Linked DNA regions of Loktanella sp. M215. Each later gene encodes a partner of the first gene's protein in a complex. Links are inferred from orthologs where the notes say so. Each region holds a gene or a part of one and is shown in the gene's direction. Other genes may lie near its edges.

Region 1 (11,680 bases):
CGGTCTGGGGCGGCTGGGCTACGAGGCGGCGGTGGCGCGGGATTATCCGGTGGTCTTCGGCACGCTGTTCGCCTTCTCGCTGATGGGCCTTGTCGTCGGCATTCTGACCGACCTGACCTACATGTTCATCGATCCGCGCATCGATTTCGAGGCGAGGGGATAGGCCTGTGACCAATATCGACCCCCATGAAGAGGCCCTGATGGGTGCCGCCCGCAGCCGCGCGCCGTATCTGTCGCCCCTGAACCAGCGCCGCTTGCGCAACTTCAAGCGTAACCGCCGGGCGGTCTGGTCGCTGTGGATTTTCGCGATCCTGTTCGGCCTGTCGCTGTTTGCCGAGTTCATCGCCAACGACCGCCCGCTGCTGGTGGACTACCGCGGCGAATTGCGGATGCCGATCTTCAGCTTCTATTCCGAGGCCGACTATGGCGGCGATTTCCAGACCGAGGCGGGTTACACGGATGTCGAGGTCAAGTGCCTGATCCGCACCGGTGGTCTGGCGGACCTGTGTTTCGACGACCCCGAGGGGACGCTTGCGGCCGCTGATGCGGGCACCATCGACGACCCGAACTTCAGCAAGGGCTGGACGATCTGGCCGCTGATTCCCTACAGCTACAATACCATCGTCGACGTGCCGGGCGTGGCGCCGTCGGCCCCCGATGCCAATAACTGGCTGGGCACCGACGACACCAAGCGCGACGTCGTGGCCCGCGTGATCTACGGCTTCCGCCTGTCGATCGTGTTCACGCTGATCGTGACGGTGGCCTCGTCGTTGATCGGCATCGTCGCAGGCGCGGTGCAGGGCTATTTCGGCGGCTGGGTCGATCTGACGTTTCAGCGCGTGATCGAGGTCTGGTCGGGCATCCCGTCGCTTTACGTCATCATCATCATGTTTGCGATCCTGGGGCGAAGTTTCTGGCTGCTGGTCTTCCTGATCGTGCTCTTTGGCTGGACGTCGCTGGTGGGCCTTGTGCGGGCGGAGTTCCTGCGGGCGCGGAATTTCGAATATGTCCGCGCGGCGCGGGCCCTGGGCGTGCGCGACCGGACGATCATGTTCCGCCACATCATGCCCAACGCCATGGTTGCCACGGTGACGATGCTGCCGTTCCTGATCACCGGGGGCATCTCCACGCTGGCGACGCTCGACTTCCTCGGCTTTGGCCTGCCGTCGTCGGCGCCCAGCTTGGGTGAGTTGACCTTGCAGGCGAAACAGAACCTGCAGGCGCCGTGGTTGGGCTTTACCGCCTTCTTCACCTTCGCGATCATGCTGTCGCTGCTGGTGTTCATTTTCGAAGGGGTCCGCGACGCATTCGACCCCAGAAAGACCTTCTCTTGACCGTCCTCCTCGATGTGCGCGACCTGAACGTCTCTTTCCGGCAGGACGGCGACACGACGCTGGCCGTGCGCGGCGTGTCGTTTCAGGTGATGAAGGGAGAGACCGTGGCACTGGTGGGCGAGAGCGGGTCCGGCAAATCCGTGACCGCCCTGTCCACGGTGCAGTTGCTGGGCGATTCGGCGAACGTCACCGGGTCGATCACCTATGCCGGCACGCAGATGGTCGGCGCGTCCGAGCGCGAGTTGATGCGGGTGCGCGGCAACGACATCAGTTTTATCTTTCAGGAACCGATGACGTCGCTGAACCCGCTGCACACGATCCAGCGGCAATTGGGCGAGAGCATCGAATTGCATCAGGGCCTGCGCGGCGACGCGGTCCGGACCCGCGTGATCGCATTGCTGACGCAAGTCGGCATCCGCGACCCCGAGGACCGACTGGAGGCCTATCCGCACCAGCTGTCCGGCGGGCAGCGGCAGCGGGTGATGATCGCGATGGCGCTGGCGAACGGGCCGGATCTGCTGATCGCGGACGAGCCGACGACCGCGCTGGACGTGACGATTCAGGCGCAAATTCTCGACCTGCTGGCGGACCTCAAGCAATCGTCGGGCCTGTCGATGCTGTTCATCACCCACGACCTGACCATCGTGCGCAAGATCGCGGACCGCGTCTGCGTCATGAAGGACGGGCTGATCGTCGAGACCGGGCCGACCGCCGAGATATTCGCCAAGCCCCAGCATCCCTATACCCAGATGCTGCTGGCCGCCGAATCGGTCGGCAGCCCGGAGCCTGTCGCGGACACAGCCCCGGTCATCGCGGAAACCGAGAATCTGAAGATCTGGTTCCCGATCAAGCGGGGCCTGATGAAACGCACCGTCGGGCACATCAAGGCGGTGAACGACGCCACGCTGTCCGTCAGCGCCGGGGAGACGGTGGGCATCGTCGGCGAATCGGGGTCGGGCAAGACCACGCTGGCGCTGGCGATCATGCGGCTGATCGGATCTGAGGGGCGGATCGTGTTTCAAGGGCAGGACATCCAGGGCCTGAACCAGCGCCAGATGCGGCCCCTGCGGTCCGACATGCAGATCGTGTTTCAGGACCCCTACGGAAGTCTGAGCCCCCGCATGACGGTGGAACAGATCATCGCCGAGGGGCTGACGATCCACAACATCGACCCTGCCCGCAAGAATCGCGACATGGTGGCCGAGATCATGCAGGAGGTCGGGCTGAACCCCGCCCTGATGGACCGCTATCCGCACGAATTTTCCGGCGGGCAGCGCCAGCGGATTGCCATTGCGCGGGCAATGATCCTGCGGCCCAGACTGGTCGTGCTGGACGAGCCAACCAGTGCCCTCGACATGACGGTGCAGGTGCAGATCGTGGACCTGCTGCGGGACCTGCAGCAGCGGCACGGGCTGGCCTATATCTTTATCAGTCATGACCTGAAGGTCGTGCGCGCCATGTCGCACAAGGTCATCGTCATGCGGCAGGGCGACGTGATGGAGGCGGGGACGGCACAGGCGATCTTTGATGCGCCGCAGACCGACTATACCCGCGCCCTGATGGCCGCCGCGTTCGAGGGGCGGGCAGTCTGACCTTAGGCGTGACCCAGTAGCAGCAGGACCAGCGGCAGTGTGGCCGCCGCGGCCAGCGTCTGCGTGGTGATGATGCCCGCCATCAAGGTGCCGTCACCGTTCATCTGCCGCGTCAACACGTAAGCCGTCGTCGCCGTCGGAATGGCCGAGAAGATCACCAGCACCTGCGCCTCGACCCCGTCGAGGCCGAAGGCCACGGCGACACCCGCCGCCAGCAGCGGCATCGCCAGCAGCCGCAGGACGGCGTTGCCGGTCATCGCCGCAAGGTCCAGCCGCATCGCGGCGGGCCGGAGCGCCGCACCGACGCACAAAAGACCCAGCGGCAGGCTGCCCTGCGCCAGCAAGGCCAGAAACCGGTCGATCCCGAACGGCAGCCCGTAGCCCGTCAGTGCGACGGCCAGCCCTGTGAGGCACGCGAGAATCAGCGGATTGCGCATCATGGTGCGCAGCAGGGTGCGCGGCGCGCGGGCGGTCCCGGCCTCGGTCAAGGCCAGAATGGACAGGACGTTCACGACGGGCACGGCCACGGCCAGAAAGACCGCCGCCCGCGCCAGACCGTCGGGGCCGGTCAGGCTCGCCGTGATGGCAAGGCCCAGATAGGTGTTGAACCGCACGACGCCCTGCAACGCGGGGCCGAAGCGGGCAGGGGGCGCGGGCCAGCGCCGCCGCAGCAGGTTCAGCACGAGTGCTGCGATGCAGACGGTCGCGGCCGCCGCACCGCCGAGCCGCAACAGGGCGGGATCGCGGACCGGCGCGTCCTGCAGGCTGGACACCAGCAGGGCGGGGAACAGGATGAAGTAGTTCATCCGCTCTGCCGCGGGCCAGAACCCGGCATCGGGAAAGCCGCGCCGGGCCAGGATATAGCCCACGCAGATCAGCGCGAAGATCGGCCAGATTGTCAGAAAAAGCACGGCATATGACCTGTCATGGGGGTCAGGCGGGGCCCGGTTGCCGGGCCGCCCAAACGAAATCGACGCCACCGGTTGCCCGGCAGCGTCGGAATCGCAGATGGTAAACGATCGTCCAAATCGACCATCCGATTGTCGCGGGTGAGGGGGTTAACCCTCTGACCCGATCATGAAACATGATTGATTGCGGGCCTGCAACCGGCGGCAGGCCAGGTCGGCACCTTCCCGCGTGAGGCCCATGAAGTTCGCGTCGAACCCGCGGGTGTTCTGCGTCACGCGCCGGACGGCACCGTCGAGCGTGCTCATCTCGTTCAGGGCGACGCGCAGCAGCACCTTTTCGGCCTCGTAGCGCGAGTTGTAGCGTCCCACGTTCACGCCCCAGTGCCGCCCGCCGGAGGTCGAGATGCGGGTGACGACCTCGGGGGCTTGCGGCTGTGCGATGGCAGGTGCCGGGGCAGGTGCGGGGACCGTAGAGGCGACTTGAGTCGCCTCTTGCAGGATCGAATTGATCATGTCCGTGTCGACGTCCAGATTGACGGCCACATCGACCGACGGTGCGGCCTGTGTGGGCCGCAGTGCGGGGCGCAGGCTGCGGGTGACGCGACCGGTGACGCGCACGGTCTTGCCAGCGCCGCCGGCGGTGGCGGGGCCTGCGTTCGATGCCATTAAGGCGGCGGCGGCAGGGGCGGGCGCCGGGGCGGCGGCGGGCGGTTCCGGCCGGTTCAGGGGGGCGTTGGCCGGGGCCTTGGCAAAGCCCATGTCCATCAGTTCCTTGATCTTGCCGTTGCGCTGCGCGGTCGAGGTGCCGCCGAAGACGGTCGCGATGATGCGTTCCTGCCCGCGCTGCGCCGAGGCCACGAGGTTGAAGCCTGCGGCGTTGGTAAAGCCGGTCTTGATGCCGTCCGCACCCGGATAGCTGTCAAGGAAGCGCCGGTTCGTGTGACGCACTTGTGCCACGCCCGCATCCGCCGTGCGGCGCGAGAAGAGGTTATAATACTGGGGGAAGTCATAGATCACGTGGCGGCCCAGCACGCTCATGTCGCGGGCGGTGGACAGGTGGCCTTCGGTCGTCAGGCCGTTGGCGTTCTTGAAGGTCGTGTTGGTCATGCCCATCGCGGCGGCGGTGCGGTTCATCCGGGTGGCGAAGGCCTCCTCGGACCCGCCGATCGCTTCGCCGATGGCGGTTGCGGCGTCGTTGGCGGATTTCACGGCGGCGGCGCGCAGCAGGTAGCGCAGTTTGATCTTCTGACCGACCTTCAGACCCAACTTCGACGGCGGCTCGCTGGCGGCGTTGCGGCTGACGGTGACGTCGGTATCCAGCGTGATCTCTCCGCGCTGGATGGCCTGAAAGGCGATGTAGAGGGTCATCATCTTGGTCAGCGAGGCGGGGTGCAGGCGGGTGTCGGCGTTCTGGGCGTAGATCACCTCGCCGGTGCGGGCGTCCATGACGAAGGCGGCATAGGGGGCTGCGAAAGCCACCACCGGCGTCAGGGCGAGCAGAAGGAACAGGGTAACGGCGCGCACATGGCGCGTGTGGGGACGATTTTGCACGTCTCTTGCCTCTTTGTAGGTACTGCCTCGAAGCCCCGGATTTTCCCGGTGACCGCCTTGTTGGAAACACGCTAGCACAGGCAAGATGCGATCGAAAAGCCCTGATTTTCAAAGGCTTTCACTGTGGTCTTTATGCACTGCGTCAAGATGTTGTAGGGGGCCTTGGTGCAATCTACCAGATTCGGTGGGTGACGCTGCGTCCCGTCATGTCAGCGGACGTCTGACGCGGCGCGCGCGCCTGCGACGATCCTGCCCGCGCCCTGCGGCGACAGGGGGTTTTCATGCAGCCCAAAGCGACTATATAGACAGCTTCAACAGACATGTGTGCAGGATCAAAGTCTAGATGCGGACGCGATACGAGCTCATGGCGAGCAGCGATGACGAGGACGGTCAGGACGACATCGGTGTCGTGCTGAAGACCAAGCCGAAGACGAAGCGCCCGCCGCTTTACAAGGTGCTGATCCTGAATGACGATTTCACGCCGATGGAATTCGTCGTCATGGTGCTGGAACGGTTCTTTGGCATGACCCATGCCCAGGCCTTTGACATCATGCTGACGGTCCACAAGAAGGGCGTCGCCGTCGTCGGCGTCTACAGCCACGAGATCGCGGAAACCAAGGTGGCGCAGGTCATGGATTATGCCCAGCGGCACCAGCACCCCCTGCAATGCACGATGGAGAAGGAATAGCGCCGCCCGCGCTGTTCCCGCCTGATGGCCGCAACATCCCGCCTGCACACCGTCCTTGACGACGGCCTTCTGTCCTTGCCCGACGGTCCGGTGACCGTGATGCGTCCCGCTGCCGATTATGATCTGTCGCCGCTGGCGGACCGTGACATCCGGATCGCCCAAGGGTTTGCCCCGGATGCAGAAGCCTTTGCGCAGGCCGGTTACACCGTCACGCAGGATGCGGCTGCGGCGCCCACGATGATCGTCGTGGTGCCCCGCGCCAAGGCGCTGGCGCGGTCAATGATCGCGCAGGCCTGCGCGCTGGGGCAGGTGGTCGTGGTGGACGGGCAGCGGACCGACGGGATCGACAGCCTGTTCAAGGATTGCCGCGACCGGCTGGGCGACCTGCCGTCGCTGCCCAAGGCCAAGGGACGCCTGTTCTGGTTTCCCGCGATCGATGCGCTGGCCGACTGGGCCGCGCCGCCGCCCGCACAGGGCGAGCATGGTTATTTCAACACCGCCGGCGTCTTTTCCGACGGGGCGATCGATAAGGGGTCGGCGTTGCTGGCCGCTGCCTTGCCGGCAAAGCTGCCTGCGCGCATGGCCGACCTTGGCGCGGGCTGGGGGTATCTTTCCAACGCCGTCCTCGCGCGGGACGGAGTGAAATCGTTGGATCTGATCGAGGCAGAGGCGCTGTCGCTGGACTGCGCCCGCCTGAACGTGACCGACGACCGGGCGTCCTTTCACTGGGCCGATGCGCTGAGCTGGACACCGGGCAAGAAATACGACGGCATCGTGATGAATCCGCCGTTCCATACCGGATCGAAAGGCACGCCGTCGCTGGGGCAGGGCTTTATCGCGGCCAGCGCCCGGATGCTTGCGCCGCATGGCAAGCTTTGGATGGTGGCCAACCGGCATCTGCCCTACGAGGCGGCCCTGCGCGACCATTTCCGCAATGTCGACGAGATGCCCGGTGACGGGGCCTACAAGCTGTTCCACGCGACCCGCCCGCTGAAAGCCTGAAAAGAGGTCTGCCATGTCGTTTTCCATCAAGGGTCGCACGGCCATCGTGACCGGGGCCGCCAACGGGCTGGGTCTGGCAGTGGCGCGGCATTTTGTCCGGGCTGGCGCAAATGTCGTCCTTGCCGACATGGACGAGGCCGCGCTGGAGCGTGAGATGACCGAGATGTCCGCCGACGCGGACCACGTGCGGATGTTCACCGGCGACCTGCGGCAGAAACTGTCGATTGCCAACTTGGTGTCCACCACCGTCGATGCCTTCGACACGGTCGACATTCTGGTGAACGCGGCACGGCAGGTGGCCTCGACAGCACCTCTGGACCCTGACGATACCTCGGTCGAGGAGATGCTGATGCAGAACCTGTCGATGCCCCTGCGGCTGAGCCAGGCCATCGCGCGACGGTTCATCAAGCAGGCCGAGGCGGACAGCGACGGCAGCATCGGGTCGATCGTGAACCTGTCGTCCATCGCGGGCCGCCGGGCCAACCCGGACCTGCTGGGCTTTTCCGTCGCGAATGCGGCACTGGACCAGATGACGCGGTCGATGGCCGTGGCGCTGGCGCCGCACCGGATCCGGATGAACGGCGTGTCAGTCGGGTCGGTCCTGTCGGCAAGCCTGATGGGCTGGATGCGCGACAACGACACGGCGCGGGCCGCGATCCTTGATGCGACCCCGATGGGCCGCATCGCCAATGCGGCCGAAATTTGCGATACGGTGCAATACCTTGCATCGGACGCCGCAGGTTTCGTCACCGGGCAGATCGTCACCGTCGATGGCGGCCGGACCCTGCTAGACCCGGCCGCCGTCGCGGCGCACTGACGGCGTCATTCAGGATATTGCGCGCGGCACTGCGCCACGGCGGTCGCGGACTGCCGTTCCAGCACGGCGCGTTTCGCCAGCAACTGATCCAGCGTCTCGCGCTCGATCCGCAGGTTGATCGGGACGGGCTTGGTCACGGTGCGGTAAGCCGGTTCGTCGCAGAAGTCGGGCGACAGGCCGCCCTTGCGGTCGCGCGCGTAGCAGATGTTCGTGTTGGACGTCAGGCGTTGTTCCGTCTCGAGCGCGTAGCCACGGTTGAGGTTGCCCTGCGTCTGGGCGATCAGATAGGTGTTCACGCGCAACGCCTCGGTCACGTTGTTGAGGCACTGCTGCTGCGGGGTGGCGCAGGCGGTCAGCACGGCCAGCGGGGCAAGGGCGAAAAGCAGGCGCATCATCATTCTCCGGACGGGTGGGGCGGTGGGGCTGGCATGGACTTGGCATTCCCCATGCGCCCCCTTTAAGATGATATGCAATAACAGCGGGGCAAGGGCCACATGACAGAAACGATGGACTCTGAAAAGGCGCGCGCCAGCGCCTGGTTCGAAACCCTGCGCGATACGATCCTCGCCGCCTTCGAGGGGATGGAGGACACGCAGACCACCGGCCCCACGGCTGATCTGCCTGCCGGACGGTTCGAGCGGAGTGTCACGCGGCGCACCAGCGACGACGGGTCAGAGGCCGGTGGCGGCGTCATGTCCGTGATGCGCGGCGGGCGCGTGTTCGAAAAGGTGGGCGTCAACACCTCGACCGTGCACGGCGTGCTGGGCGAGGCCGCACAGCGCGCCATGGCCGCCCGCGGCGTGCCGGGCATGGACAGCGATCCGCGGTTCTGGGCGTCCGGTATTTCCTTGGTAGCGCACATGCAGAATCCGCATGCGCCCGCCGTTCACATGAACACCCGGATGTTCTGGACGCCGCACGCCGCGTGGTTCGGCGGCGGGTCCGACCTGAACCCTTGCATCGAATACGACGCGGATACCGCGCATTTCCACGCCCAGCAGCAGGCGCATCTGGATCCGCACGGGGTCGACCTTTACCCCCGGCTGAAGGCCTGGGCGGACGAGTATTTCTATATTCCCCACCGGGGGCGGGCGCGGGGTGTCGGCGGCATCTTCATGGACGATCACGCGACGGGCGACTGGGAGGCCGATTTCAGCCTGACGCAGGATATCGGCCGCGCGTTTCTGCCTGCGTACCTGCCGCTGGTGGAACGCCGCCGGGATACGCCCTGGACCGAGGCGGACAAGGATGTGCAGCTGATCCACCGCGGGCTTTATGCGGAATACAACCTCGTCTACGACCGGGGGACGAAGTTCGGCCTGACCACAGGGCATGACGCCAACGCGGTGCTGATGAGCCTGCCGCCGCTGGCGAAGTGGGTGTGACGCGGGGCGGCAACCGCGCGGGTTGAGGGGGCGGGAGCCTCCGGCGGGAGTATTTGAGGAAAAAGCGAGGATCGGGGCCATTGGTGGCCGCAGGCGCTTCGGGCGGGCGTTTACCTTGTCAGATGAAAGAGCGCTGCGGGGCTGCAGGTGTGTCATGGAACCGTTACCCCACTGTCACGCGGCGGTCATGGCGGCGGCCTAATGCCTGCCACATCGTTAACCTGCCAAAGGCTGAACCATGACCCTGCGCATAACGCTGCTTGCCGCCACCGCCATCGTGTCCGTCCCCGTGCTGGCCGCCGCCGAGATGAACTTTTCGGCGATCCCGGTGCCGACCACCGATGAGATGAAACGGTCGATCCTGTCGAGCGAGACCGTCACCCTTGACGGCGCCGACACCACCATCGGCTATCACGTGCTGGCCCGGTCGGGCGACACCATCGGATCCGGCACATTTGCCCAGCTGGTCGATCAGGACGGCAACCCGATCACGGGTGAGAGCGAATACGGCTCTCCTGATGCGGATTTCACGTCGTTCCTGCCTGTAGGCGACAAGATCTATTCGATCACCCATTTCGAATCTCGCCCTGCCGCGATGTATCTGTCGACCGTGGCGCAGGATGCGGACGGCGCACTGACCTACACCGACACCAAGCCGATCGACTTTTCGTCCGTCGGCGGTCTTTGGGTGCCTTGCGCCGGATCGGTCACGCCTTGGAACACGCATCTGGGATCAGAGGAATATCCCGCCGATGCGCGGGCCCATGCGGAAGCGACCTCGCTCGATCAGATCGACGATTACAACTATGCCATGGTCGCCTATTTCGGTGTCGATCCGGCGACCATGTCGCTGGACGACTATCGCCGTGTCTACAACCCCTACCAGTACGGTTTCCCGGTCGAGGTGACCGTGACGGCCGAGGGCGAGGCGACGCCTGCCAAGCATTATTCGATGGGCCGGATCGCGGTCGAGCTGGCGAATGTGATGCCGGATCAGAAGACCGCCTATATCTCTGACGACGGCACCAACGTCGGCCTGTTCCGCTATGTCGCGGATACCGCGGGCGATCTGTCGGCGGGGCAGCTGTTTGCCGCCAAGTGGACCCAGACCAGCGACGACGGTGCGGGTGCTGCCGATATTTCCTGGGTCGATCTGGGGCACGCCGATGATGCGACGATCCAGAAAGCCATCGACGACAAGGTGGGATTCATGGACATCTTCAACGTCGGCGAGATGGGCGCGGATGGCACCTGCGCGGAAGGGTTCCTGCCCTCTGCCGCCGAAGGCCGGGCGGAGTGCCTGCAGGTCAAGGACGGGATGGAGGCTGTCGCCTCGCGTCTGGAAACCCGCCGCTATGCGTCGATGCTGGGGGCCACGGTCGAGTTCCGCAAGATGGAGGGCAACGTCTATAACCCCGACAACAACAGCCTGTATCTGGCGATGTCAGAGGTCGCCAAGGGCATGACCGACGGCGATGATCTGGACATGGGCAGCAGCAACGACGTGCGCGTGGCCAAGAACCCCTGCGGTGCGGTCTACGAGCTGTCGCTGGACGACACTTTCGTCGCGACCGACATGAAGGCGGTGATCGCGGGTGTGCCCACGACCTACGCCGAAGGCAGCGAGTATGCCGGGAACGAGTGTGACGTGGACGGGATCGCGAACCCCGACAACGTCACCTATATCCCCGGTCAGAAGTTGCTGGTGATCGGTGAAGACACGGGTGCAGGCCACCAGAACGACGTGGTCTGGACGATGAACACGGACACCGGCGATCTGACGCGGATCATGTCGTCGCCCTACGGGTCCGAGATGACCAGTGTGGATTGGTACGCCGATCTGAACGGTCATGCCTACCTGACCGCCGTGATCCAGCACCCCTACGGCGAGAGCGACGAGGACAAGGCCGCTGATGCCGCCGATACCCGCGCCTACGTCGGATACATGGGGCCGTTTCCGGTCGCGATGAAGTAAACGCACATCCGGCGGCCGACCTGCGCCACGTCCCCGAATCGGGGGGGCGTGGCGACTTGCATCCGGGCGATGGTCTGCCGCGGGCAGGGACATGGCTTAGCGGGAGTTGTGGTGTAATTATGCAATTTAAGATTGATTAAATTAATCTGGTTTTATAAACTTGAGGTTGCAGGACAGGGGGTCCTGCCGCTTTGGACCGGACTGCCAACCGGGATACCAAGGCTCAACTTTTGAGAGATTGGATAGCCTGTGTCTGACACTTTGACTGCTTTTGATCCCGACGAATCCGATGCCTTGGCGAAAGCCGCAGCGCGCGACACCTCGACCTATTTTCATCTGCGCGCCTATGATCTGATGACGAACGAGCCGAAGGGCTGGCTGGGGTGCACGCAAGGCGCGGCGGCAAATTACCTGCGCCTTTATGACGA
Region 2 (11,903 bases), 2.2 Mb from region 1 along the record:
TCCGAGAGACCCATCTTGGCCGCAATCGCCTTCATGGCACCGGCCTGTTCGTCACGGCCATACAGCGGCGACGTGATCAGGTCGCGAAAATCCGAGCTCTCGGACAATGCGGCGTCAAGTGCATTGACGTCCTGCTCCATCGCCTTGAGATTGTTGCCTTCTTTGGCGATGTCGAACACTGCCGACGCATAGCGCCCGGCGATACCCTGTGTGATCGAAGCTGGTTCGGACACGTCCACCCTTCCGATATAAGGCCCCCGTGACCCCAAGAGGGTCCGGAGGCGTTCACGTCTCCTCGACTGTTACCGAGGCATTAAAATCCGTGTCGATCTAGCAGAGGAGTTCCCGCCCCGCAACAAGCTATGGTAATTTTAGTTCACGAGGCCGCCCGGCCAGACGACACGATTTTACCCTGCGGCGACGCGTCGCAGCACTCAGGCCGGGACCGCGTCAGGCATTGGTGCCAGCACCGATGCACGCGACCGTGCGCGGTGGCCGGGACCCGAGGCTGCGGGGGATTGCTTGCAGGCCTCGACGATCAGCACACCGCCACCCGCCAGCATCGGGATATTGTGGCCCGCCCGTTCCAGCACGCCCGCCATGCGCCGCCAGACCGGATTGTGCGAAGGCGGCTGATACAGCGTCGCGCGGACAGTGCCGATGTCGAAATCATGCGCCCGCAACTGGCTTTCCAGCTGGCTGGGCGAATAGGGCCGGCCAAAGCCGAAAGGCGTGCGATCCGATCGCGACCACAACCCGGCGCGGTTCGGCACGATGAAGATCGCCCGCCCTCCCGGCCCCAGCACGCGGTGACATTCGCTCAGCACGCCCGTGGGATGATCCGTCGTCTCCAGTCCGTGCAGGACGACCAGCTTGTCCACGAACCCCGTCGGCAGTGGCCAGAGCGTGTCTTCGCACAGCACCGACACATTGGCCTGCCCCGCGGGCCAGGGCATAACGCCCTGCGGTCCCGGCATCAGACCGATGACCCGGCGCGCGTCGCCTAGATAGGGCCGCAGCAGCGGCACCGCAAAACCGAAGCCTGCGACCGTCTGGCCCTTTGCCTCGGGCCACATTCGCACCAGTTCATCGCGTATGACCTTCTGCGCCGCCCGGCCCAAAGCGCTGCGGTAGTAGAAATTACGCAGATGAAGAACGTCCAGATGCATTGCGGTGAACAAGGTCCCATAGTCGGTCCGGTTTACCCTAGCAAAGAAAAGCGAAGTTGCCATGCCCGTTGAACTGATCACCATTCCCTGCCTGACCGACAATTATGCCTTTGTGATCCATGACGCCGCGACAGGACAAACCGCCCTTGTCGACGTGCCCGAAGCAGCGCCCATTCAGGCCGCACTCGATCAGCGGGGCTGGACCCTGTCGGACATCCTGCTGACGCACCATCACGACGACCACGTGCAAGGGCTGGAAGCGCTGCGCGGCAATGCCCGCGTCATCGGTGCGCGTGCAGATGCCCACCGCCTGCCCCGCCTCGACACAGAGGTCGCTGACGGCGACACGCTGACCGTCTGCGGGCGGGACGTCCATGTCATGGATGTCTCGGGTCACACCATCGGTCACGTCGCCTTTCACATGGTGGACGAAAAACTGCTGTTCACCGCCGACAGTCTGATGGCGATGGGATGCGGGCGCCTTTTCGAAGGCACCCCCGCGCAGATGTGGGACAGCATGCAAAAGCTGCGCGCCCTGCCCCGCGACACCACCGTCTGTTCCGGCCACGAATACACCACGACGAACGCGCGCTTCGCCCTGTCTCTTGAACCCGACAACAAAGCGATTATCTCTCGTACCGAGGCCACGAAGACGGCGCGTGAAAACGGCCGCGCCACCGTCCCGTCGCTTTTGTCGCTGGAATGCGAAACCAATCCGTTCCTGCGTGCCGACGATCCGGTTCTGGCGAAGGCCATCGATATGGCCGATGCACAACCTGCCGAAATTTTCACCGAAATCCGGGCCCGCAGGGACCGGTTCTGACACCCTCTAGGCCGGTCAATGTCGAAATGACCCGCCCAACCGCCGCGTTCACGACACGTCAGTCTTTTTGTGAACACGCTGGACAAGAAAAAACTTGAAGGTTGGGCCGAAAAGCCAAACCTTGGAAGATAAGGCCACGGTCCGATCAGGGTGACCCGCCCACCGGACCCCCGAACAGCAAGGAGCACCCGAAGTGCCATCTTTTTCCACGACGCTCGAGCAGTCCATTCACGGCGCGCTGGCCCTGGCCAACGCCCGCCGCCACGAACTTGCCACGCTGGAACATCTGCTTCTGGCCCTGATCGACGAACCCGATGCGGCACGCGTGATGCGGGCCTGCTCGGTCGATCTGGATGAATTGCGCAAGGACCTTGAAGAATTCATTTCCGACGATCTGTCGACGCTTGAAACCGACGTCGACGGGTCAGAAGCCGTGCCGACCGCCGCCTTCCAGCGCGTGATCCAGCGCGCGGCGATCCACGTCCAGTCGTCGGGCCGGACCGAAGTGACCGGTGCCAACGTGCTGGTCGCCATCTTTGCGGAACGTGAAAGCAACGCGGCCTATTTCCTGCAGGAACAGGACATGACCCGCTACGACGCAGTCAATTTCATCGCGCATGGCGTGGCGAAGGATCCGGCATTCGGCGAAAGCCGTCCGGTCACGGGCTCGCCTCAACCAGACGAGGACGAAAGCGTGACCGACGGGGACAAGAAGGAATCCGCACTGGCGAAATACTGCGTGGACCTGAACGAAAAGGCGGGCAAGGGCGACCTTGATCCCCTGATCGGGCGCGCCCACGAGGTGGAGCGTTGCATTCAGGTGCTCTGCCGCCGCCGCAAGAACAACCCGCTGCTGGTGGGTGATCCGGGCGTCGGCAAGACTGCCATCGCCGAAGGTCTGGCCTACAAGATTGTCAGCAAGGAAGTTCCCGAGGTTCTGGCCCATGCCACGATCTACAGCCTCGACATGGGCGCGCTTCTGGCCGGCACCCGCTACCGCGGTGACTTCGAGGAGCGACTGAAGGCCGTCATGACCGAGATGGAGAATCACAAGGACGCCGTCCTCTTCATCGACGAGATCCACACGATCATCGGCGCCGGGGCAACCTCCGGCGGGGCAATGGACGCGTCCAACCTGCTGAAGCCTGCGTTGCAGGGCGGCAAGCTGCGCTGTATGGGATCGACCACCTACAAAGAGTTCCGCCAGCATTTTGAAAAGGACCGCGCGCTGTCGCGCCGGTTCCAGAAGATCGACGTGAACGAGCCGTCGGTCGAGGATGCGGTCAAGATCCTGAAAGGCCTCAAGCCCTATTTCGAAGAGCACCACGGCGTCAAATACACCGCCGAGGCGATCCGCACGGCTGTCGAATTATCGGCACGCTACATCAACGACCGCAAGCTGCCGGACAAGGCCATCGACGTCATTGACGAGGCCGGTGCGTCTCAGCAGCTGATCGCTGAATCCAAGCGTCGCAAGACCATCGGCGTGAAGGAGATCGAAAGCGTCGTCGCCAAGATCGCCCGCATCCCACCGAAGAACGTCAGCAAGGACGACGCAGAGGTGTTGAAGGATCTCGAAGGGTCGCTGAAGCGCGTGGTCTTCGGTCAAGACAAGGCGATCGAGGCGCTGTCGTCGGCGATCAAGCTGGCCCGTGCCGGCCTGCGCGAGCCGGAAAAGCCCATCGGCAACTACCTGTTCGCGGGTCCGACCGGCGTGGGCAAGACCGAGGTGGCCAAGCAACTGGCAGATACGCTGGGTGTGGAACTGATCCGGTTCGATATGTCCGAGTACATGGAGAAGCACGCGGTTTCGCGTCTGATCGGTGCGCCTCCGGGCTATGTCGGCTTCGATCAGGGCGGCATGCTGACCGACGGTGTCGACCAGAACCCGCACTGCGTGCTGCTGCTGGACGAGATGGAAAAAGCGCACCCGGATGTCTACAACATCCTGCTGCAGGTGATGGACCACGGGAAACTGACCGACCACAACGGCCGGACTACAGACTTCCGCAACGTGATCCTGATCATGACCTCCAACGCGGGCGCGTCCGAGATGGGCAAGAACGCGATGGGCTTCGGTCGTGAAACGCGCGAAGGCGAGGATACGGCAGCAATCGAGCGGATCTTCACGCCCGAATTCCGTAACCGTCTGGACGCGATCATCAGCTTTGGCGCGCTGCCGAAAGAGGTCATCATGAAGGTGGTCGAAAAGTTCGTGCTGCAACTTGAAGCACAGCTGATCGACCGCAACGTGCACATCGAACTGACGCCGGCTGCCGCCACGTGGCTGGCCGACAAGGGCTACGATGCCAAGATGGGCGCCCGCCCGCTGGGCCGCGTGATCCAGGAGCACATCAAGAAGCCGCTGGCCGAAGAACTGCTCTTCGGCAAGCTGGTCAAGGGTGGTCTCGTCAAGGTCGGCGTGAAGGACAAGCAACTTCACCTGACGTTCGAGGCGCCCGAACAGGCCAAGATCACCGGCAAGAAGCCCCCCTTGCTGACCGCCGAGTGATCCGCACTGCCGCGATAACCCTCCTGTCCCTCGCAGCCACATCGGCTGCGGGGGATATTCTTTTGGCCCCCCCGATTGCCTGCGACCTGACGCAGACCTGCTACATCCAGCAGGGTGTGGATCACGACCCCGGTCCCGGCGTGCAGGACTTCTCCTGCGGCACGCTCAGCTACGATGGCCACAAGGGCACGGATTTCGCCCTCCCCTCCCTCGCGATGCAGGCCGAAGGCGTCGATGTTCTGGCCTCTGCCCCCGGCACCGTGCGCGGCGTGCGCAACGACATGGCGGATATCCTGCAAGGCACCCCCGGCGCGCCGGATGTCTCGGACCGCGAATGTGGCAATGGGCTGGTCGTCAGCCACGGCGATGGCTGGGAAACGCAGTATTGTCACATGAAACAAGGCTCTGTCGTCGTCCAGCCCGGTCAGACGGTCGCCATGGGACAGGTGCTGGGACAGGTCGGCCTGTCAGGCCAGACCCAGTTTCCCCACGTCCACCTTTCGGTGCGCCACGACGGCGCCGTGATCGATCCCTTCGCCCCTGACACTCTGACGACCTGCGGCACGACACCTGCGCGGGCCCTCTGGAACGACTCCGTCCCCTTCCCCCCCGGCGGCCTCATCGGCGCGGGGTTCAGCGACGCGGTGCCCGCATTTGACGCCATCAAGGACGGCACCGCAGGACGCGACACCTTGCCAAAGGCGGCGCCCGGCCTCGTCCTCTGGGGCTTTGCCTACGGCGCGCGGTCCGGCGACACGCTGACCCTGACGATCCGCGGCCCAAAGGGAGAGGTCTTCGCCGATACACAGACGCTCGATCGCACCCAGGCGCAACTCTTCCGCGCCGGTGGCCGGCGCACACCGTCCGGCGGCTGGCCGGCCGGCGACTACACAGGAACAGTCGAACTGCGCCGGGACGGCACGACGCTGGACGTTCAGACCACGCAAGTCGTTCTGAACTAGCGCTCCGTCAGCTTCAGCTCGATCCGCCGGTTCTGGGCGCGCGCCTCTGCCGTGTCGGCCGGGTTCAGCGGCTGGAACTCGGCAAAGCCGTTGGCCGACATCCGGTTCGGCGCAATCCCAAGCGTTTCCATATACCTGACCACGGACAGCGCACGCGCCTGCGACAGCTCCCAGTTGTCAGCGAACCGTCCGTTGCCGGACAGCGGCGTCGTGTCCGTGTGACCGTCCACGCGAATGATCCAGTCGATGTCGGGCGGGATCCGGTCCGCGATCTGCCGCAGGATCGTCGCAACCTTCGCGATCTCTGCGCGGCCCCGCACCGAAAGAGTCGCATCACCCGGACCAAACAGGACCTCTGACGAAAAGACGAAGCGGTCCCCCGCAATCTGCACGCCGTCCAGCCCTTCGACCACGCCGCGCAACTCGCCAAAGAAATCCGACCGGAACCGTTCGAGGTTCTGCGTCTCGGCCTGCAACCGGGCCGTCTCGGCCTCCAGCCGCTGCCGCTCCGCCTCTTCCAGCGCACGGCGGCGGCGTTCCTCGGCGGCGACGCGGGCCAGGGCGGTGTTCAGTTGCGATCCCAACTGCTCGATCTGCACCTGCGCATCAGAGCCATCCTCCTTGGCCACGTTCAACAATGATTGCAGGGTCCCCACTTGCTGCCGCAAGGCCGCGACCTGTTCGTTCAGCAGCGCGGTCTGCCGCTGCGCCTCGGCGCTCTGCTTCTGCTCGGCGCTCAACGCGGTGTTTGCGGTCGCCAGCAATGCCGCCTGCCGGTCTGCCGCCGATTGTGCCTCGGTGCCGGCTGACAGCGCCGCCGCCAGACGCGCCTGCAGATCCGCCCGGTCCTGCGCCGTTTCCGATGTCGTCGTCGACAGGCTCGCGACCTGCGCCCGCAAGGCATCACGCGCCAGCAAGGCCTCGGCCAGACGATCCTCAAGCGCAGCGCTGCGGGCGGTCGCATCCGCGGCTTTGGCCTTGGCCGCCTCTTGCGCCAGCACCATCGCTGCCAGACGCGACTGCAGGTCCGAATCGGCCAAAGCGTCTTGCCTGCGCGCCGCAGCCAAGGCGGCCTGCGCATCGGACAAGGCCGTCTCGGTCTCGCGCCCCGCTGCGACCGCGGCGGCAAGACGGGTCGTCAGATCGTCGGTTCGTGCCGCAGCGTCGTCCAGCCGTGCCCGCGCATCGGCCAGTTCCGCCGCGGTCTTGTCCTGCAATGAAAGGGCCGCCGCCAGCCGCGCATCCAGATCGGACCCCTGGCTTAGTGCGCCCGACAGATCGGTCTCGGCCTGCTGCTGCGCCAATAAGGCCGCCGACAGGTTCATCTGCAGATCGTCCCGCGCCGCCTGCGCCGCCGCAAGCAGGGTCAGCGTCTCCTCGGCTTTGCGCCGCTGCTCTTCCAGCGACAGGGTCATCGCCGTCAGCTCCGCGCCCGAGTCCGCCAGCCGCTTGCGCAAGGCCTCGGCTGCTGCCGCATCCGTCAGCTGCGCCGCTTCCAGATCACTGATCCGCGTCGTCTGGTCGGTGGCTTTGGTCTCCATCTCGGCGACCATCGCCTGCAAGGCATCGCGACGGGCCGCAGCCAACCGGGCCGCCTCGGCCTGCGCATCGACCTCCGTCCGGGCCGACGCCAACGCGAGGTTCAATTGCTCCTGCGCTGTCATCAGGTCTGTGTTTTTCTGTTCCAGCCCCGCCACTTGCGCGGTCAGATCGGTGCGCTGCGCCAGCAGGCCCGCCACCTGCGCCTCGAACCCGGTGATCCGGTTCTGCGCGTCCTGCAGCGCCACCGCCGTCTCGTCCCGCTCGCCGATCAGCGCCGCAATCCGGTTCGCCTGCGCATCATTGTCGGCGGTCAGGGTCGCGTTGCTGTCCTGCGCCAGCCCCAGCGCATCTGTCAGTGACGCCACCTGCCCCGCCAGCGCATCCAGTTCGGACGCCTGCCCGGTGATCGTCTCGCGCAGCACGAACTGAATCACCATGAAGATCGTCAGCACGAACATCAGCACCAGCAGCAAGCCGGTCATCGCATCGACGAAACCCGGCCAGATATTGGCGTTCATCCGTTGGGTGCGACGCGACAGGGCCATGGGTCAGGCGTCCCGCCGGGACTGCTTGATCGCACGGGTCAGACCGGCCAGATCGGTCCGCAGATCGGCCAGAGTCTCCTGACGCCCCGCCGCAATCTCCTCCAGCAGGCGCAGCATCTGCGTGTCGATGGACCGCAGGCGCATCCGGCTTTCGGCGTCCAGACCGTCGACGCCGTCGTCCTGCATCTGTGCGATCAGCCGGTCCTGACCTTCGGCAATCCGGGTCAGCAGCGCCTCGTTCGTGGTGGTGCCGCGCTGGCTGTCTACCAGCCGGTCGATGGTGCGCGCCAGCTGCGACAAATGCGCGTCCGCCTCGCCGCGCGTCTGTTCCGCTTGCGTGAACATGCCGCGCATGGTGTTCAGTTGCTCGCCCATGTGATCGGCAAAGGCCGACAGCATCGCACTGTCCTCGTTCCCGCCTTCGTCGCTGCCCGCAAAGCCCAGACGCGTGATCGTGGACAGCCACTCCTCCAGCTCGCGGTAGAACCGGTTCTGGCCGTGACCAGCAAACAGCTCCAGCAGGCCCACGACCAGCGACCCGGCCAGCCCGAGCAGAGAGGAGGAGAACGCCGTCCCCATGCCGCCCAGCTGGCTTTCCAGGCCCTGTTGCAGGCGACCGAACACATCCGCACCGCTCTCGCCCTCTGCCGGGTTCAGCGACCGGATCGTTTCGACCAAGGCGGGAACCGTCGTGGCAAGGCCGTAGAACGTGCCCAGAAGGCCCAAGAAAATCAGCGTATTGCCCAGATACCGGGTAATCTCGCGGTCCTCGTCGATCCGCTGCGCCACGCTGTCCTGAATCGACGTCGCCGCGGTCGAGGAGATTTGCATCCGCGTGCCCCGCGACCGCAGCAACGTGGCCAGCGGTGCCAGCAGCGACGGCGCGATCGTGATCTGATGACCCGCGCGATTGGCAGCGAACCCTTCGATCCACTCGACGGATTTCATCAACTGCCAGACCTGCGCGAATGTCGATGCGACACCCATCACAAAGACCGCAAGGATCAGCCCATTCAGATAGGGGTTCGACATGAAGATCGCGCGGATCTGTGCGAACCCCAGATACAGCCCCGCCGCCACCAGCGCCAAGGCGATCAGCATGGACGTGATCTGTCGCACCGGCTGCGAAAACTGCGGTGACTGTGGTTTGCTGAGGTCCGTCACGGGCGGCCGCATCCTGTCTTCCTTGTTTTACCGCAGCCTAGTGGCCTAGGACGCCAAACGGAAATGATTAATCGGTCTAGGCCAGACGTTTAACACGGTCCACCAGCCAGCGCATATCCGGATCCACGATGCCCATCTGGTCCAGATGCTCTGCCGTCCGAAAGAGGTATTCCGGGTTCGGTCCCCGCCCGCCATTGCTGCGGGCGATCATCGTGGCCTGCGTCTCCAGATCAAGCTGCACATACTGCTCGTGCGCCGGGTCGATGACATAGGCCACCGCCTCCAGCGGCCCGTCCTCGGTCTGCAAGGTCACCGTCCGCTCCAGATAGGCCGAGGAGATCAGTTCACGCGCGCGCAGCATCTCCAGGACCGCTTCCGCCTCGGCATCGTCGGCGCGAAAGGCCATGCCGGTGCATTGTCCGCCCGGGACGGCATCCAGCGCCAGCACAAGGCCGGGCACTTCAGGCGTCCCGCGATGATGGATCGACAGCATGCAGAAGCTGCGGTGGTAGTCGCGCAGCACCGCCCGCCGCGCCTCTGCCGGCTTGAACCCGGGATTCCACAAGAGCGATCCGTAACCGAAAACCCACAAGCGCATGTGACTGGTCCTTTTTCCATGCCCCCTATAGACGCAGGGGCGACCGATTACGAGGGGGCCGCCATGAAGCTTTTGTTGATCATCGTGCTGAGCGTTGCAGCCATCTACGCTGGCGTCTGGGTGGTCGCGTCGCGCGGGCTGAACCATGGCCTGCAGGCCGGCATCGCTGCGGCCGAGGCGCAGGGCTGGCAGATCGACTCCGGCAGCCTGACCACGGGCGGCTTCCCGTCCCGCTTCGACGTGCATGCGACTGACCTCACCGTGACGGCGCCCGACGGCAATCTGATCTGGCAGGCGCCTTGGCTGGAAACCGCGGCCCTGTCCTACCGCCCGAACAAGGTGATCGCGGTCTTCCCACCGCAGCAGACGCTGCGGGTGGACGGGCAGACCCTTACCCTCGCTTCAGACGGCCTGCGCGCCAGCCTTGCCGTCGCGGCGACGCGTCTTCTGGATTTCAGCACCATGACGGCAGAGGCACAGTCCCTGTCGCTCGCATCAGACCTTGGTTGGTCCGTCACTGGCGGGGCGGCCGTGCTGGGCCTGCGCGCACACGGACCTGCCGCCAACACGTTTGAGGCCTATCTGAAAATGGCTGACGTGCAGCCAAGCCTCGCGTTGCCGTCCGCACCGACCGCGCCGGCACAGGTTACAGCGGACGCGACCTTCACCCTTGATCGTCCGCTCGACCGGCTGGCCCTGCTGCCGGCACGTCCCGGCATCACGGCCCTCACGCTCGACACATTGACGGTGGACTGGGGGGGGCTGGTGCTCTCAGCGAACGGCGACCTCTCCGTCGATCCTGCCGGTATACCAACCGGCACGATCACCGTCGTGGCGACGGGCTGGCGCGACCGGATCGGCCTGCTGGCCGAAGCCGGCCTCGTTCCTGCGGGGATGTTGCAGACGCTGACCAGCATGGCGGGGATGCTGACAGGCGCCGGCGGCGCCCTGACCCTGCCGCTGACCTTCGCAAACGGCAACATGGCGCTGGGGCCAGTCCCGCTGGGACCCGCCCCGCGCATCGCACTGCCCTAGGTGGCGCGGCGGCCTTCGATGGCCAGCCAGATCTTTTCAGCGATATTCGTGCCGTCGAACCGCTCCAACTCCTGAATCCCGGTGGGAGAGGTCAGGTTGATCTCGGTCAGCCAGTCCCCGATCACGTCAATGCCCACGAAGATTTGGCCCTTTTCCCGCAGCAGCGGCCCAATTCGGTCGCAGATTTCGCGGTCACGGTCCGTCAAGGCGACCTTCTCGGGGCGCCCGCCGACGTGCATATTGGACCGGGTTTCGCCTTCCGCAGGCACCCGGTTGATCGCACCCACCGCCTCGCCATCGACAAGGATGATGCGCTTGTCGCCTTTTGACACCGCCGGCAGGAACTTCTGCATGATCAGCGGCTCACGGTTGATACCGGAAAACAGCTCGTGCAGGGACGCGAGGTTGCTGTCCGATTGCCCCAGCTTGAACACGCCAGCACCGCCGTTGCCGTACAAGGGCTTCAGGATCACATCGCCATGGGTGGCCCGGAAATCGCGCAGCGTGTCCAGGTCGCGGGCAATCATCGTAGGCGGAGTCAGATCCTGAAACTGCAGGACCAGCAGCTTTTCGGGATAGTTGCGGACCCAGAACGGATTGTTCACCACAAGCGTCGTCTCGGCCAGCATGTCCAGCAGATGTGTCGTGGTGATGTATCCCATGTCGAACGGCGGATCCTGACGCAGCCAGACCACGTCGAAATCGGCCAGATCGACCTCTGTCGCCTCGCCCAGCGTGAAGTGATTTCCCTTCTCGCGCCGCACCGTCAAAGGCCAGCCCCGCGCCGTGACCCGCCCTTCGCGGAACGCCAGTTTGTCCGGCGTGTAATAGAACAGCCGGTGACCGCGCTTCTGCGCTTCTTCGGCGATGCGAAACGTGCTGTCGGCATCGATGTTGATCGGACCAATAGGGTCCATCTGGATCGCAACGTTAAGGGACATGGGACGCAGACCTTTCAGAGCGGGTGTCGTCCCGATATGGCGCAGCCGTGCAGGCTGTGCAATGCCGTGTCACCAGCCGCCGAAGGCGTTCGCGATCACCTGAACTTGTCCCGTCGCATCCACCGTCGCCACATCGAATCGCATCGGCGTCAGCGATCCGCGCGGTTCCGTCCCCACGAATTCCGACGCGGCAGTGCAGATCCGGTCCATCTGCCGCCGCGTCACCCGCTGAGCTGCCTGTGCATGGGTCCGGCTTTTCTTGACCTCAACGAAGACGACGTCGTTCCCGTCCCGCAAAATCAGATCGATTTCACCGCCACGTCCCCGCCACCGGCGTGCGGCTTCCGTAAAGCCGCGCGCGGCATAAGACCGGGCAACGATATCCTCTGCCGCCAAACCTGCGTAATGGTTTGTCCTTTGGCGCAACCCGTCCTGCATCATCAGTCGTCCTTTCGGTCCAAGCCAAGCGCCGTCTGATAGACCTGACGCCGCGGCAATCCCAGCGCCCCGGCCACCGCCGTCGCCGCATCCTTGATCCGCATCGTCACCATCGCATCGCGCAACGCGGTTTCGACATCGCCATCGGACACGGTCTGCGCCCCCACGCGGCCA

The links.
Region 2: the proteins of clpS (region 1) and clpA are in contact, whole or in part, in a solved structure (PDB 1LZW), measured with the Escherichia coli proteins. The link is inferred for Loktanella sp. M215 from one-to-one orthologs.

Annotation. Positions count from the first base shown.
Region 1 is NZ_WMEA01000001.1:3,983,126-3,994,805, reverse strand. Bases 4,581-7,400 are described here. They hold clpS (ATP-dependent Clp protease adapter ClpS), read left to right. Parts: upstream 4,581-5,728; coding sequence 5,729-6,073; downstream 6,074-7,400. Other genes in these bases: GLR48_RS19580 (SDR family NAD(P)-dependent oxidoreductase), read left to right, coding at 7,089-7,400; GLR48_RS19585 (class I SAM-dependent methyltransferase), read left to right, coding at 6,098-7,075; GLR48_RS19595 (D-alanyl-D-alanine carboxypeptidase family protein), read right to left, coding at 4,581-5,280. In the rest of the region: GLR48_RS19615 (microcin C ABC transporter permease YejB), read left to right, coding at 1-163; GLR48_RS19610 (ABC transporter permease), read left to right, coding at 201-1,334; GLR48_RS19605 (ABC transporter ATP-binding protein), read left to right, coding at 1,331-2,926; GLR48_RS19600 (AEC family transporter), read right to left, coding at 2,929-3,837; more of GLR48_RS19595, read right to left, coding at 3,985-4,580; more of GLR48_RS19580, read left to right, coding at 7,401-7,892; GLR48_RS19575 (hypothetical protein), read right to left, coding at 7,898-8,287; hemF (oxygen-dependent coproporphyrinogen oxidase), read left to right, coding at 8,387-9,277; GLR48_RS19565 (PhoX family protein), read left to right, coding at 9,516-11,252; GLR48_RS19560 (hypothetical protein), read left to right, coding at 11,502-11,680. UniProt on the Escherichia coli protein: Involved in the modulation of the specificity of the ClpAP-mediated ATP-dependent protein degradation.
Region 2 is NZ_WMEA01000001.1:1,800,773-1,812,675, reverse strand. What follows is about bases 1,802-4,844. They hold clpA (ATP-dependent Clp protease ATP-binding subunit ClpA), read left to right. Parts: upstream 1,802-2,185; coding sequence 2,186-4,504; downstream 4,505-4,844. Other genes in these bases: GLR48_RS08850 (M23 family metallopeptidase), read left to right, coding at 4,567-4,844; gloB (hydroxyacylglutathione hydrolase), read left to right, coding at 1,802-1,992. In the rest of the region: GLR48_RS08870 (F0F1 ATP synthase subunit delta), read right to left, coding at 1-233; GLR48_RS08865 (class I SAM-dependent methyltransferase), read right to left, coding at 435-1,169; more of gloB, read left to right, coding at 1,231-1,801; more of GLR48_RS08850, read left to right, coding at 4,845-5,466; GLR48_RS08845 (peptidoglycan -binding protein), read right to left, coding at 5,463-7,553; GLR48_RS08840 (biopolymer transporter ExbB), read right to left, coding at 7,557-8,729; GLR48_RS08835 (gamma-glutamylcyclotransferase), read right to left, coding at 8,794-9,315; GLR48_RS08830 (DUF2125 domain-containing protein), read left to right, coding at 9,334-10,350; gshB (glutathione synthase), read right to left, coding at 10,347-11,291; GLR48_RS08820 (YraN family protein), read right to left, coding at 11,361-11,729; rsmI (16S rRNA (cytidine(1402)-2'-O)-methyltransferase), read right to left, coding at 11,732-11,903. UniProt on the Escherichia coli protein: ATP-dependent specificity component of the ClpAP protease. It directs the protease to specific substrates. It has unfoldase activity. The primary function of the ClpA-ClpP complex appears to be the degradation of unfolded or abnormal proteins.